4 regions of the Paenibacillus sp. FSL R7-0273 genome follow, and region 3 is predicted to be linked to each of the others. Evidence: riboswitches for the same ligand, from Rfam matches in the RefSeq annotation. Region 3 holds a riboswitch; each other region holds the start of a gene.
What was found. A riboswitch is a leader RNA that binds a small molecule or an ion and turns the genes downstream of it on or off. The one in region 3 is predicted to bind cyclic di-GMP.

Region 1 (3,196 bases), 3.1 Mb from region 3:
TTTATGTCAGTTTTTACAGTAGACTGTTTCCCGGCAGATCCCCTATAATATTACAATACACACCATCTTTCTTAGGGGGAACTTTATTATGGACTGGATGACTAAGCTTCCATTAAAGCAGAGAATCGTTGCCGGCTGTTACCTTGTTGCCGCTTTATTCGCTGTTCCGGTTTTAATCACGCTTGTAATCATGGGCAAAATCGTTATCGGCATCATTCTCATCGCCGCACTGGCAGGACTGACTTATCCTCTGGCACGCTTTGTAGAGAGAACGCTTACATCTTCTTTTGACGAGTTCTCCAACGTTACCCATACCATAGCCAAAGGCGACTTTACAAGCCGCGCTGACGAAAACGGGTCAATGGGCGAGGTCAGCCGCTCCTTTAACACCATGATTGACAAGCTCAAGAAAATCCTGACGGAAGCCTCACAAATTACGCGGCATGTAATGGATGCCAGCAGAGGCATCGAGGACAAGAACCACAGCCTCAAAATTGTAATGGCCCAGGTCGCCTCCTCCTCCAATGAGCTCGCTGTCGGCGCTAACGAAATCTCCGCAGATATTGCCGACATGACGGAATCCATCAAGGATATCGAAACTAAGGTAGCCAATTACACGCACTCCACCAAGGAGATGAACAAACGCTCTATACATACGCTTGAACTGGTTGAACAAGGGAGGGTATCAGTAGATACCCAGGCGGAAGGCATGCGCAAAAATATTGAGGCCACCAATAAGGTCGCCGGTACCATAGAGGCGCTCTCCCAGAATGCCCGCGGTATTTCCATGATTGCCAAGTCCATTACCGAAATTGCCGAGCAGACCAACCTGCTGTCGCTGAACGCTTCAATTGAGGCGGCACGCGCAGGTGAGCACGGCCGCGGCTTTGCCGTTGTCGCCCAGGAGGTGCGCAAGCTCGCAGAGGAATCCACCGCCTCAACCAAAGAGGTCTTCACCCTGATCCGCAGTATCGAATCCGATATCAAGCAGGCGGTGGAGAATATCGCCATTAACGAAGAGGTTGTTCAGGTACAGAACGAGCTGATTGTGGAGACTGCCCATATCTTCTCCCAGATCGTGCAAAGCGTTCAATACATAACCGAGCAGATCGCAGCCTTCTCCCAGGAAAGTGACCTTATGCTGGAGAGTGCCCTCAAAATTTCCGGCGCCATTGAAAATATCTCAGCAATCACCCAGCAGACGGCTGCAGGTACCGAAGAGGTGTCTGCAGCAATGAATGAGCAGATCAATGCCCTGCAGTCTGTAGCTGATGAGACAGACAAAATGACCCAGGCCGTATTCCAGCTGCAAAAAACCATTCACATATTCAAGTTTTAAGCAAGCATTACTTTGGTCCCAAAGCTGCCGTTCTTTAGAAGCGGCAGCTTTTTAAGTTTTGTAAGCCAGGTTCACTGAATCGTCCTGCAATTCGTCAATTTTCGCACTTTTCTGCATAATAGTATTGACAATGATAGAGTTAAAAATATATTGTAAAAGTAAAATTACCCAATGTAATATTATCCAACTTTGTACCTAACCCCATATCGGCAAAATTCTCCGAAAGGAAATGACGCAAAGCCATGGATCTACAGTCTCAGCTATCGGGACCATGATTGCCAGGTTGCAGCCCGGGACGCCAGAATCATTCTGTCCTTAACGGCTATAGATGCAACTGGCCTGTGCTCATTTTGAGTACAGGTATTCTATTGTCACCAGAGTCACTAGAATCGCTAGACAAATACACAACGGATAGGGTGGAGCATTTGAAAACAGTCGCAGATTATATGGCAGAGGCGCTTCGCAGCCTCGGCGTAACACATTCCTTTGGTATTATCGGTAAATCAATTTGTCCTATTGCTCTTAAAATGGTTGATTACGGCATCGAATTTATTCCGGGCAGACATGAATCCAGCTGCGGCTTCGAAGCCGCGGGCTATGCACTCAAAACCGGCGGGCTAGGTGTTGCCTTCGGCACCTCAGGCCCGGGCGGAACCAACCTGCTTACTGCAGCAGCACATGCCAAAGCCAACAATCTTCCTGTCCTGTTCATTACAGGACACCAGTCAATTAAGGAGCTCGGAATTCCGCAGTGCCAGGATTCCTCCTCTTATCTGGCCGATCTGGCGGATATGTTCAGACCGGCTACCTTATTCAGCAAGCTGGTTGAGCGCGGAGATCATTTCAGCACGATTTTTAATCATGCCATTTCTATTGCTCTCAGCAAGCGCGGTCCGGTGCATCTGTGTATTCCTTTTGATGTCCAGACAGAAATGCTTGAAGAATGCCGTATTGTTCTTCCTGAACGCGAGCCGCTTGTCAGCATCGGGAATTTTGAGCGTGTAATTGCGGCAATCAATGCATCCTCACGTCCGCTGATTATTGCCGGTAAAGGCGTTAACCGGTCCGGTACGCATCAGGAGCTGGTACAGCTCGCTGAAACCTTCAATATCCCGATCGTTACAACTCCGGGGGGAAAAGGCGCTATCGCCTGGGACCATCCGCTATACCACGGCCCTTGCGGCGTAGGCGGCTGCAAGCACGGGGATGACATGCTGAACAGCAGCGATCTTTACATTGTGCTCGGCTCGCGCCTGAGTGATATGACGATCTGCAATCTCAAAGCGGAAAACCATCCGGCTACACTGATCCAATTCGATTCCGACCCTACCTTTGTCGGTAAAATTCTGAATTCGCAGACGATTGCGGTCAGCGGAGATCTGCGTGATAACCTGACCTACTACCTGCAGAATATCGACAGAGATACTGTTGTCAGACATGAAATAACTGTAGAGGCTAATTACCATGATGAGCTGCCGGAGCTGCCAAAGCTCTCCATCGCTTCCGTCCTGAGTACTTTGAGCGATCAGATTCCTTATAACAGCTCGGTATTTGTAGATGACGGCAGCCACGGCTTCCATGCTGTTAAATGGTATAACGTCAAGAAGCCGGGAAGCTTTATCTTTGATGCCTATTTTGCCTGCATGGGCAACTCGATCGGCATGTCCATCGGCGCCAAAGTGGCGGCACCTGATGAAACGGTCTTCTGCATCACCGGTGACGGCTGCTTCATGATGCTCGGCGCTGAGATCAACACCGCAGTCTGCAAGGACATCCCGGTTATTTTTATCGTGGTTAATAATATGCAGCTCGACATGGCTCTTAAGGGCATGGAAAAAACAACCGGCAGAATTGACG
Region 2 (3,196 bases), 2.6 Mb from region 3:
TGCTGCTCAATGTGCTGGAAAAGCTGCAGCAGGGAGGGATAACCCCCCGCAGCGTCAATCTTCTCCATACCCTCATAAGGCTGCAGCAGCAGCTCCGAAATATTCCGCAGAAAATCGTCGTGGATATCCCGCAGCAAATCCTCCTTACTTACAAAATGCTTGTAAAAGGTTCCGCGGTTATAGTCCGCACGGATGGCAATATCCATAATGGTCACAGCCTCATAGCCCTTTTCCAGAATCAGATCGACAAACGCTGTCTTCAGTGCCTGCCGGGTACGTCTGACCCCTCTGCTCAAATCCTCTTCATGCTCCAAAGCTATCTTCCTCCATAATGTCTGTATCGTTTTAGTATTACCACAAGCTACAAATTCGCCCGAAATGTTCAAAATGCTGACCAGGGAGCAACAATCGAGTTTAAACTGTTGCCTAGTCAACATTATCTTATATTTTGATTATTGTCACAACAACTAAATGCGGTGTAAGCTTGTTTCAAGAGATAAGGCGATTTTGTTACAAAATCCTCTTACTCACCCACTACAAAACAAAGGAAGCGAATGTATAATGAGCCAATCACAAGTCAAAACAGCCGTCATCACTGGTGCCGCAGGGGGTATCGGAAAAGAGCTTGCCCGCCGTCTGGCCGAACGTAAGCTGAATCTGGTTCTGGTCGATTTGAATGAGGAAGCGATTCATGCAGTTATTCAGGAGCTTGGCTTAAACGATTCTAATTCACTGGCTGTTACAGCCGATGTTTCCAAAGAGGAAGATGTGCAGAATTATGTGAATCAGGCGGTAGCAAAATTCGGAACGATTGATTATTTTGCCAATAATGCCGGGATTGAAGGTCCTACCGGGCTTGTGGAAGAGCTGAATGTGAAGTCGCTTGACCTGGTCTATAACGTCAATGTCCGCGGGGTATTTCTCGGGCTGCAATATGTCATTCCTGTAATGAAAAAGCAAAAATCCGGCGCGATCCTCAACACCTCCTCGCTGGCAGGCCTTATGGGTGCTCCGGGAATGTCTCCATATATTATGTCCAAGCATGCGGTGATCGGCCTGACCCGTGTAACCGCCAATGAGCTGGCACCGTTCGGTATCCGCGTCAATGCTGTACTGCCCGGAACTATTAATACGCAAATGATGCGCAAGATCGAGAACAATTCCGGCAGTGCCGACGGCTTCAAAGCAGCCAACGAGGCGGCAACACCAATGGGACGCTACGGGGAACCGGAGGAGGTTGCAGCCGTAATGAACTTCCTGCTCTCCGAAGAGGCTTCCTTCGTAACGGCTTCACTCTACACTGTTGACGGCGGAATGATTGCGCAATAAACAGCCGGACTGATGGAATAAGCTGTTCATAATATAAGAGCTGCTCTCAAAAAAGTGTCCTCCAGGGGGCACTTTTTTATATTTGGGTTTATACGGGAACGCCGCTTTTGGATAGTTATTCCTTAAAAAAGAAGGGGATTGCGGTTTCATGTCGAATTATAAATAAAAGCTAGACACTAAATACCAAATATGTTTGTAATTCTGAGGCGCCAGCTGATGAACAAAGGCAACTCCGCCGAAAGGCGGAAGACGCAAAGCCACCGGTCTAAACCGCTGTTACAGCGGCATGATAGCGGGGACGCTCATATAGTTTGGTTTTTTTGCTGTCTAAATAGGCCAAGGGAGAGTTGCGGACATGTAATACATAAAACGGACTGCTCAAAAAAATCAAACCAACAGAATTGGAGTTGTACTTATATGATCGCAGAAACTACGATGCACCCGGAATTCAACACTATTTTTATCAGCCTGCACGGCTTTGCCGAAGTAACGGAGACCATTAAAGAGGTGGATATTTTTGAAGCCCAAATGCCCCATCTGCCGCTTAAAGAGATGTCGCTGATTATTGACTGCTCGGATATGGCGCCTTTCAAGCCGGAAATCCTGCCGGTGCTGGAACGCTGCTACGTGTTGTATAACAGCTTTAAGCATGCCGTACTGGTTAACCCGGTCAAGGTGGTGGCGAAATCACAATTACAGCGTGTGGCGCCGAAAGCCGGATTTGAAGGGAAGTTTGTTGATACAGTAGATGAAGCATGGGCTATTGTAAAAGTTTAGCCAAAAGCACAAATACACTAACAAAGGTGGGCCGTTATGGTTAACGTAAGGATTGCAGGGACTGAAGTGTACCATCCGCCATTTAAAGTTAGCAATGAACAATTGGCTGAACAGGCTGGCGAGGCTGCGGATAAGCTTATTGGTATTTGGGAGTATTTTGGCCGCAAGGATCGTTATTATGCAGCTACGAATGAAGAAAACACGCTGTACATGGCAATAGAAGCCTCTAAGGCACTGCTGCGGAGCAGCGGGCTAAGACCCGAAGACCTCGACATGATCGTCGTCTCCTCGGGCACGCATGAGTACAGTGCTCCGACTGACGCAGCGCTCCTGCACCAGGCAATCGGCGGTAAGCATTCCTGCATCGTCTATGACAGCAATGCGAATTGTGTGGGGATGGTGGTTGCTGCCGATCAGGCGGCTCGTGCAATGATGACGAATCCGCGGGTGAGGTATGCGCTGGTTGTCGGCTCGGAGCAGATCGCCCGCTTTTATAAAGAAGGGGATTTGGCTTCAAAAGGGCTTTGCGGGGATGCGGCCTGCGCCGTTCTGCTGGAACGGGTGGAGGACGGCGAGTCCGGCCTGATTGATTCAGTGTATTATACCAATACACATAAGGCGGAAGATATGCTGTTCCCGTCCGGCGGGTTAGCCCGGATGTTCGATGACAGCCTGTCGCTGGAGGAGAAGAAGATTTATCTGCATCCGGAATATAACGTCAATGTGGCATTTCCGACTGCGGTTACCGGAATGGAGAAGCTGCTGGAAGAGCAGGGGTATGCCAAAAGCGAGGTTAAGCATTATATTCTGAGCCAGCTGAATCTGACCGTCATTAGGGAGATTGCCGGAATCCTCGGAGAGGATACCGCCAAATTCCCATACATCGGGGATATTTACGGCTATACCGGCACCAGCAGCCCGTTCATCGCCCTGCATCATGCCAGGAAGAACGGCACCATTGTACCTGGCGACTTATTCTTCTTATGGTCGGTAGGTGCGGGAATTACCAGCTGTGCTACACTATGGAGGCTATAACTGTACTATAATTAGTAAAGCTAAATGTGAATAGAAAGGGGCTGACTCAAAAGCG
Region 3 (3,196 bases):
GAGCTTTACGATCCGAAAACCTTCATCACTCACGCGGCGTTGCTCCGTCAGGCTTTCGCCCATTGCGGAAGATTCCCTACTGCTGCCTCCCGTAGGAGTCTGGGCCGTGTCTCAGTCCCAGTGTGGCCGTTCACCCTCTCAGGTCGGCTACGCATCGTCGCCTTGGTGAGCCGTTACCCCACCAACTAGCTAATGCGCCGCAGGCCCATCCCTTAATGACAGATTGCTCCGCCTTTCATTCTCCCTTCATGAGAAAAAAGAAATTATCCGGTATTAGCTACCGTTTCCGGTAGTTATCCCAGGCTAAGGGGCAGGTTGCCTACGTGTTACTCACCCGTCCGCCGCTAAGCTTACCCCGAAGGATAAACTCCGCTCGACTTGCATGTATTAGGCACGCCGCCAGCGTTCGTCCTGAGCCAGGATCAAACTCTCCAAATTGGTATTTAGAAAGAGCGATTGCTCATTTTGAAACATCTGACGAGAATTTACATTCTCTACTTTTGGATCTCACCGAAGTGATTTCCGATACTCACTCGTTGTTCAGTTTTCAAAGATCAAGCTCGTCGTCGCTAATGATTATCTCATCAGCAGCAACTCTTATAATATATCACGTTTGTTTCAGAAGCGCAAGCTTTTTTTGAAATTTCTTATTCGGTCAATTTCAGCTAAACTTTGACGCGCTCTAACAACGCTTACCTATAATACCCCACATCTCTTACAAAAAGCAACCCCCCTCGGCAAAAAAAGACCCCTCGCTTAAAAATCTAAGCGGGGGGTCTTGATAAGACTATATATCTTTCGTTATTAATAGAACTTAGCAGCGCTATATTTGCTTGCTACTTTTGTAAGGCCAGCATCTTTGCTGTTCTTAGCCAATCCAGCGTCTACTGTAGTATCAATTGTTACCCATTTACCGTTAAGCAAAACTTCATTCCAGGCATGGTAGGTCGATACATAGCTGGTGTTACCCATAACCAGTTTAGTTGGAATACCTTCACTGCGCAGCATTGTTGCGAATAGTGAAGCATAATCGTAGCAGATGCCCTTCTTAGTCAGCAGTGTGTTGTCATTGCTAGGGATATAGTCCTGTGCTACTGTAGCAGCCAATGTGTTGTCATACTTAACGTTGGCTACGATGTAATTATAAATTGCTTTAACCTTAGCTTCATCAGTAGTCAGGCCCTGTGTAAGCTGCTTAGCTTTCAGTACTGCCTTATCGGAAGAGGTCCATTTAACATTCTGCACGGAACTCAGGTATACAGCGTTAGTATTGCTGAGCTTAAGCTCTACATTCTCTGAGGATACTACTTTGTATTTGTTGCCGGTTGTGTTCTCCAGAACAGATACTTTATATGTGCCGTTGCCTTGCTGCAGCGGGAAGGATTCTGTCGATTGGGAAGCGTACAGGTTGTAAGTGTAGCTGTTGCCGTCTTTAGTGATCATGAGTTTGATGCGTTTATCAGCAGGTACATCATAGGATACTGCAACAACACCTTGGTCTAGCTTCGATGTATTCAACCAGCTTGAGTCTGCAGTTGCAGCAGAAGCTGTGCTTGTCTGAACGGAAGTAACCACTACGAACAATGTTAACAGCATGAAATAGAATTTTTTCATGGATAAAACTCCTTTCGGTAGCTGGCTGCCATCCTTACGGGAAGGCCCTTTAGCTTTGCGTCCCTACCTTTCGATAGGTTTGCCGTTATCGTGTGCAGCTTTATCTATTCTCTCAATCTTCCAAATATACTAGATTCTGGATTAGATAGCCAACAAAAAAAGCCCTTCATTCGGTAGCTGGCTGCCATCCTTGCGGGAAGGCCCTTTAGCTTTGCGTCCCTACCTTTCGATAGGTTTGCCGTTATCGTGCGTGCTTTTATAGTTATATACTACCATATTCCTGCCCAGATACAATACCTAAATTACTAGATTTTCAACATTTTTTATTAAAATTCTTTCTATTATGTGAAAAATCTGTTTGCATATCCGGTCTCAAGTCAATTTAGCATGGATAATCAGCCGGTGCGTAGGGTTAACAAGCGGATCACAGGTAATCAGAGTGAGGATAGAGTCCGTATCATTGCCATTCAGCACCGATACATCTGTCGGCTCCACAATAGAAATATCATATACCTCGTACTCATAAGCCTCTGTACTTGTCTTAATTCTGATAGTATCCCCGATCTTCACTTCATCCAACCTGTTAAAAAGCCTGCCTGCCGTTCTGGATCTGTGCGCAGCAATGGCTGCATTCCCCACCTCACCCAGCGGAGCCGTCTCCTTCATATGAGCAGCAGCATGCTTCAGATTAGCCTTAGTTGCTCCTTCAAGAACAGGCAGCTTCAGCTCAATCCGGTCGATTTCGATAATTCCGGTGATTTTGCCGCCCACTGTAATCTCCTCAGACGGCTTTTCTGACGGCGGTGCCTCTTCCTCCTGTGCCGACTCATCAGCCAGCAGCTGGGTTACCTCAGCATAAGGCTTCTGCAAATCCGGTCCAGGCGCCGGGGCCAGCTCACTGTAAGCCTGCTCTGCTTCCTCCAGCAGCTTGGCCTGCTGCCGGTCGTTGTACCACTCGCTTGCTTTTGGATACAGCATGATAAGGACGCCTGCCAATATGATCAAATAGGACAGCTTGCGCATGAAGATCCCTCCGTTAGTCCGGGACAAGGTCCCCCTTGCCCTGATAATTGCCTAGAACACCCACATACGGCTTCCAATAAAATTAATAATTACGGTAACGCCGGTAACCAGCACCTTTGCAAACAGCACCTGAATCCCGAAGCTGACCGTCAGCATATGCATCAGCAGCACCGAAATTCCCAGCACCGCCAGATTGAGGATGATGAACCTCACCAGCTGCAGCCGGTCAGAGCCGCTCTTACCAGCATCGCGGTCGCGGAAGGTCACTTTTTTGTTCCAGAAAAAGCTGTTGGCTGTACCCGCGCTATAGGAGATAACCTGCGCAGGCGCATTCATCAGCCCCAGTGAATGGAGCAATGTAAATACTGCAAAATCGATTAATGTATTGAGCAATCCTACGGCGTTAAATTTAAGGAACTGGATAAACCCCGCATTCAGCTTTTTATTTTTCATAACGTCTGCCTTCCCGCTTGTCAGGATATTCACCGTCCTCATACCCCCGGGTCTCCCGTACAATATACAGCGGCCGGTCCTTCGACTCATCGTAGATCCGCCCGAT
Region 4 (3,196 bases), 920 kb from region 3:
ATCATCATACTGCTTAGTAACCTGGTCAAAAGAAATAATAGTGCCTTCCGGGGTAGCTATAGCTAACAACCTCCTTACCTTATGTAATACAACCTATTTTACCCTCATCTCACAGGGCGCAATCGGCGTCCTCCGGCGAAGCTCCGCCCGCACCGACAATTCCGCCCCTGCTTCGACAACATTTCATATTATATAGCATATCGGATGAATCCCATATATGCGATAACGTACATTGTAAAAACTCAGCCGTAAACTTAACAAGTTCGTAAAATATAGCGCCTGCACGCCCGGCCTGAGATGCTATAATGAAAGCGGCTGAAAACAGCCTGCAAATTTCTCTTTTTACGAAAGAAGATGACTGAGATGAACGAGGGGTTACAAGACCGCCTTGAAAAATTCGGATTATCCCTATATATGATACGGATTACACTGGCTGCCTCCCTGTCCTGGCTGGCTGTCCATGGCCTGTACGGCGACGAGTATTTATACTTCGCACCGCTGGCCGCCATTCTGATTACACAGGGCACAGTCAAAGCCTCACTGGAAAAGGGCTGCTACCGGCTGCTCGGCATTGTGCTTGGCGGAGCGGTGAGCCTGATCGTGGGCCGCTTCCTGGACATTGGCATCGTCTCGCTTCTGCTGATCCTGCTGCTCGGCATCGGTATTGCGACCGCCTGCCGGATTAATGTTCAGGCCGTTTCCCAGGTCGGGGTAACGTCAGTGCTCGCGCTTACCTTTTACCATGATCAGTATGTTGTATGGAGATTAGCCGAGACTCTGATCGGGGTATTAATTGCCCTGCTGATTAATATGATTATTGTTCCTCCCAAAGGCTTCGCCAAGGTAAAGGGCCTGGCCCTCGAAGGCAGCCTGCTGCTCGCTGATTCGCTCAGCGGACTCGCTGCAGGACGCAGAACCGGGGAACCGGCCGGTGACACGCTGAAGCGCTCTGCGGGACTGCTGGCAAAGAGCAGCAGCCTGCAGAAGGAGCTGCTGTACACTCTGTCGCATTATCCCTGCCGCAACGAGATGAACGGGCTGGCCAAGGCTACTGCACATCTGCAGAAGGTTCACTTTTATGTCCAGGAGATTGCCGAAGAGCTCTCCCTGCTGCCTGCACATTATGCCGCTGCCGACCGGATGAACGAGGTTATGGCAGCTACCGCCGACTGCATCGCCCTGTACGGGGCCAAGGTGCTGTCAGACGCTGAAGCCGGACGCCCGCTTCCGGAATGCCTGCAGGAGGCCCGGGAGCTTCAGCTGTCCTGGTTCTCGGAGCTGCAGGGGCACTGTCCACTTACAGCAATCCGCGATCTGGGCGCTGTATTCTCCCATTTGAACCGGGTACTGGATGTTATTGAACAAGCCGGTTATGTCGCTGTTTCTGCCAGCCCCCTGCCGGCGAGAAGCAAGGCTGCCAGCAGCCTCCCCCTTGTCAACAAAAAACTCTCCCACAAGCTGTAAGCCGGGGAGAGTTTTTTGTTGTGTCCCGGTATCTATTGGAGATAAAGCCCCACGGTCTGCTATTACACCCTACTCCGGCTGTGATTTTTAGACAAATTTACAGTTGATAACCCGCTGCACAAGTATTAGAATTAAGTTTATTTGCAGCAACCTCTAAAATTCAGTACTATAGTACCAGTAATAAATTCTTCTCTGTCGAGCGTGGTCGAATAAAGGACCTCATACTGAATGTTTATCATGGTCTCATGTATAAGGGCAAACTGTCCGAAAGGGCAGGACGCAAAGCAATGGGCCTAAGGATGCGTGCTCCGCATTTATGGCTGCCAGGCTGCCGGTTTCTGATAATCGAAAAAAGCGAGGTTATAACTATGCCGCACCACACTCTTGATCAGCCACGGCATGCGTTCAGCGCCGTACCTGCCTTCAGTGCCTCTGATCCTGCATCCTCCTCCTTCACCTCCAGGCAGCCAAGCGGAGCCGCCGGGCAAGAGGAGAAGAACGGGCGAATTATTGTGCAGAATGATCAGATATTTATCACTCCCCCTTTACCGGGCGGTAAAGCTGCCGTCATCTCTGCCATTCACCCTGTTGTCCTCAGAATTAACCGGATTAAAGCAACCGAGCCAGCCGCGGTTACTCCAGCTGACCAGCTGAGCTGGGAGATCAGCGAGAAGCCGCAGTATCAGATTACCGTATCCGAGGACGGGCTAAGCGCATATTTTACCCTTTACCGTGTAGAGAAATATGCCTGGAAGCTGGTCAATTGCCCCGCCTCGGCTGAGGTCTGTGTCCGGGCTGAACCGAACTATAACCTGCTGCTCTCGAAGCTGACCGTTAATCAGATTGTAGCCGACTTCTCCAAAAGCTATTTCATGCCGAATCTGAATATCCCTGCCTTATACGCAGAGCTGAATAACCCGACCTATCTGCCGGTCTGTATCGCTATGGGTAAAGCTCCGCTGCCGGGAAGAAACGGCCGGCTTGAGCCTGTGGCCCGGCTCTCTTTAAATGAGGCCTCCGGCACAAGCGGAGCAGACTGTCCGGAGCCTGATGCAGATTGTCCCGCAGCCGCAGTCTTCCAGGTCCGGACAGGCGAAATATTGGCCCGCAAGCTGCCTCCGCAGGAAGGAATGCCCGGCTACGATGTGTTCGGCGGTGTTCTCCCGCCCCTGCAGCCGGAGGATATCACCCTTCTCCCCTCCGATTGCTTCTCTCTGCTTCCGGGCGGGGATATTGTAGCGAACCGCGAGGGCCGCCCGCGGTTTACAGGCTGGGACACTCCGGCTATGCGGATTGATTTTCCGGACACTCACGTTATATCGGAAAGTACTACAACTGCTGACGGGACGCTTGTTTTTGCTGGAGATATCATTGCGCCGCAGGGAATCAGTGAGCATTCCACTATAGAAGCATTAGGAAACATATACATAACGGGCGACGTCCGCCATGCCGTCATTGCCGCCACCGGCAGCATAGTCATCCGCGGCAAGGTTACGGACAGCCATATTTACTGCGGTGACTGCGGGGCAAGACAGCACCGGCTGTACCAGTCCCCCGATCAGCTGATAGCAGAGCTTAATCTGCTCAGGAGTGCCGCACGGATGCTGGAGGAGAATCTCCGCTCCCGGCAGCAGCCGGTGAAATACGGTCTGGTTGTGCTGCTCCTCCTGGAGGGCAAATATGCCCATCTTCCAGGCATGATACGCGGGCTGCAGGGGCTTCTTGCCGGCGA

Region 1: another riboswitch for cyclic di-GMP. It lies ahead of R70723_RS20730 (thiamine pyrophosphate-binding protein); the one in region 3 lies ahead of R70723_RS02800 (transglutaminase-like domain-containing protein).
Region 2: another riboswitch for cyclic di-GMP. It lies ahead of R70723_RS13745 (hypothetical protein); the one in region 3 lies ahead of R70723_RS02800 (transglutaminase-like domain-containing protein).
Region 4: another riboswitch for cyclic di-GMP. It lies ahead of R70723_RS32470 (flagellar assembly protein A); the one in region 3 lies ahead of R70723_RS02800 (transglutaminase-like domain-containing protein).

Annotation. Positions count from the first base shown of each region.
Region 1 is NZ_CP009283.1:4,802,718-4,805,913, forward strand. It holds gene R70723_RS20725 (methyl-accepting chemotaxis protein) at 89-1,339, shown strand; cyclic di-GMP riboswitch class I at 1,538-1,630, shown strand; gene R70723_RS20730 (thiamine pyrophosphate-binding protein) at 1,756-3,196, shown strand, end outside.
Region 2 is NZ_CP009283.1:3,205,952-3,209,147, forward strand. It holds gene R70723_RS32060 (TetR/AcrR family transcriptional regulator) at 1-314, opposite strand, end outside; gene R70723_RS13740 (SDR family NAD(P)-dependent oxidoreductase) at 562-1,329, shown strand; cyclic di-GMP riboswitch class I at 1,545-1,635, shown strand; gene R70723_RS13745 (hypothetical protein) at 1,747-2,106, shown strand; gene R70723_RS13750 (ketoacyl-ACP synthase III) at 2,143-3,141, shown strand.
Region 3 is NZ_CP009283.1:633,321-636,516, reverse strand. It holds rRNA gene R70723_RS02805 (16S ribosomal RNA) at 1-438, opposite strand, end outside; gene R70723_RS02800 (transglutaminase-like domain-containing protein) at 805-1,614, opposite strand; cyclic di-GMP riboswitch class I at 1,628-1,708, opposite strand; cyclic di-GMP riboswitch class I at 1,784-1,864, opposite strand; gene R70723_RS02795 (class D sortase) at 1,987-2,637, opposite strand; gene R70723_RS02790 (GtrA family protein) at 2,689-3,090, opposite strand; gene R70723_RS02785 (glycosyltransferase family 2 protein) at 3,080-3,196, opposite strand, start outside.
Region 4 is NZ_CP009283.1:7,007,205-7,010,400, forward strand. It holds gene R70723_RS30115 (ABC transporter ATP-binding protein) at 1-69, opposite strand, end outside; gene R70723_RS30120 (FUSC family protein) at 364-1,464, shown strand; cyclic di-GMP riboswitch class I at 1,709-1,800, shown strand; gene R70723_RS32470 (flagellar assembly protein A) at 1,833-3,196, shown strand, end outside.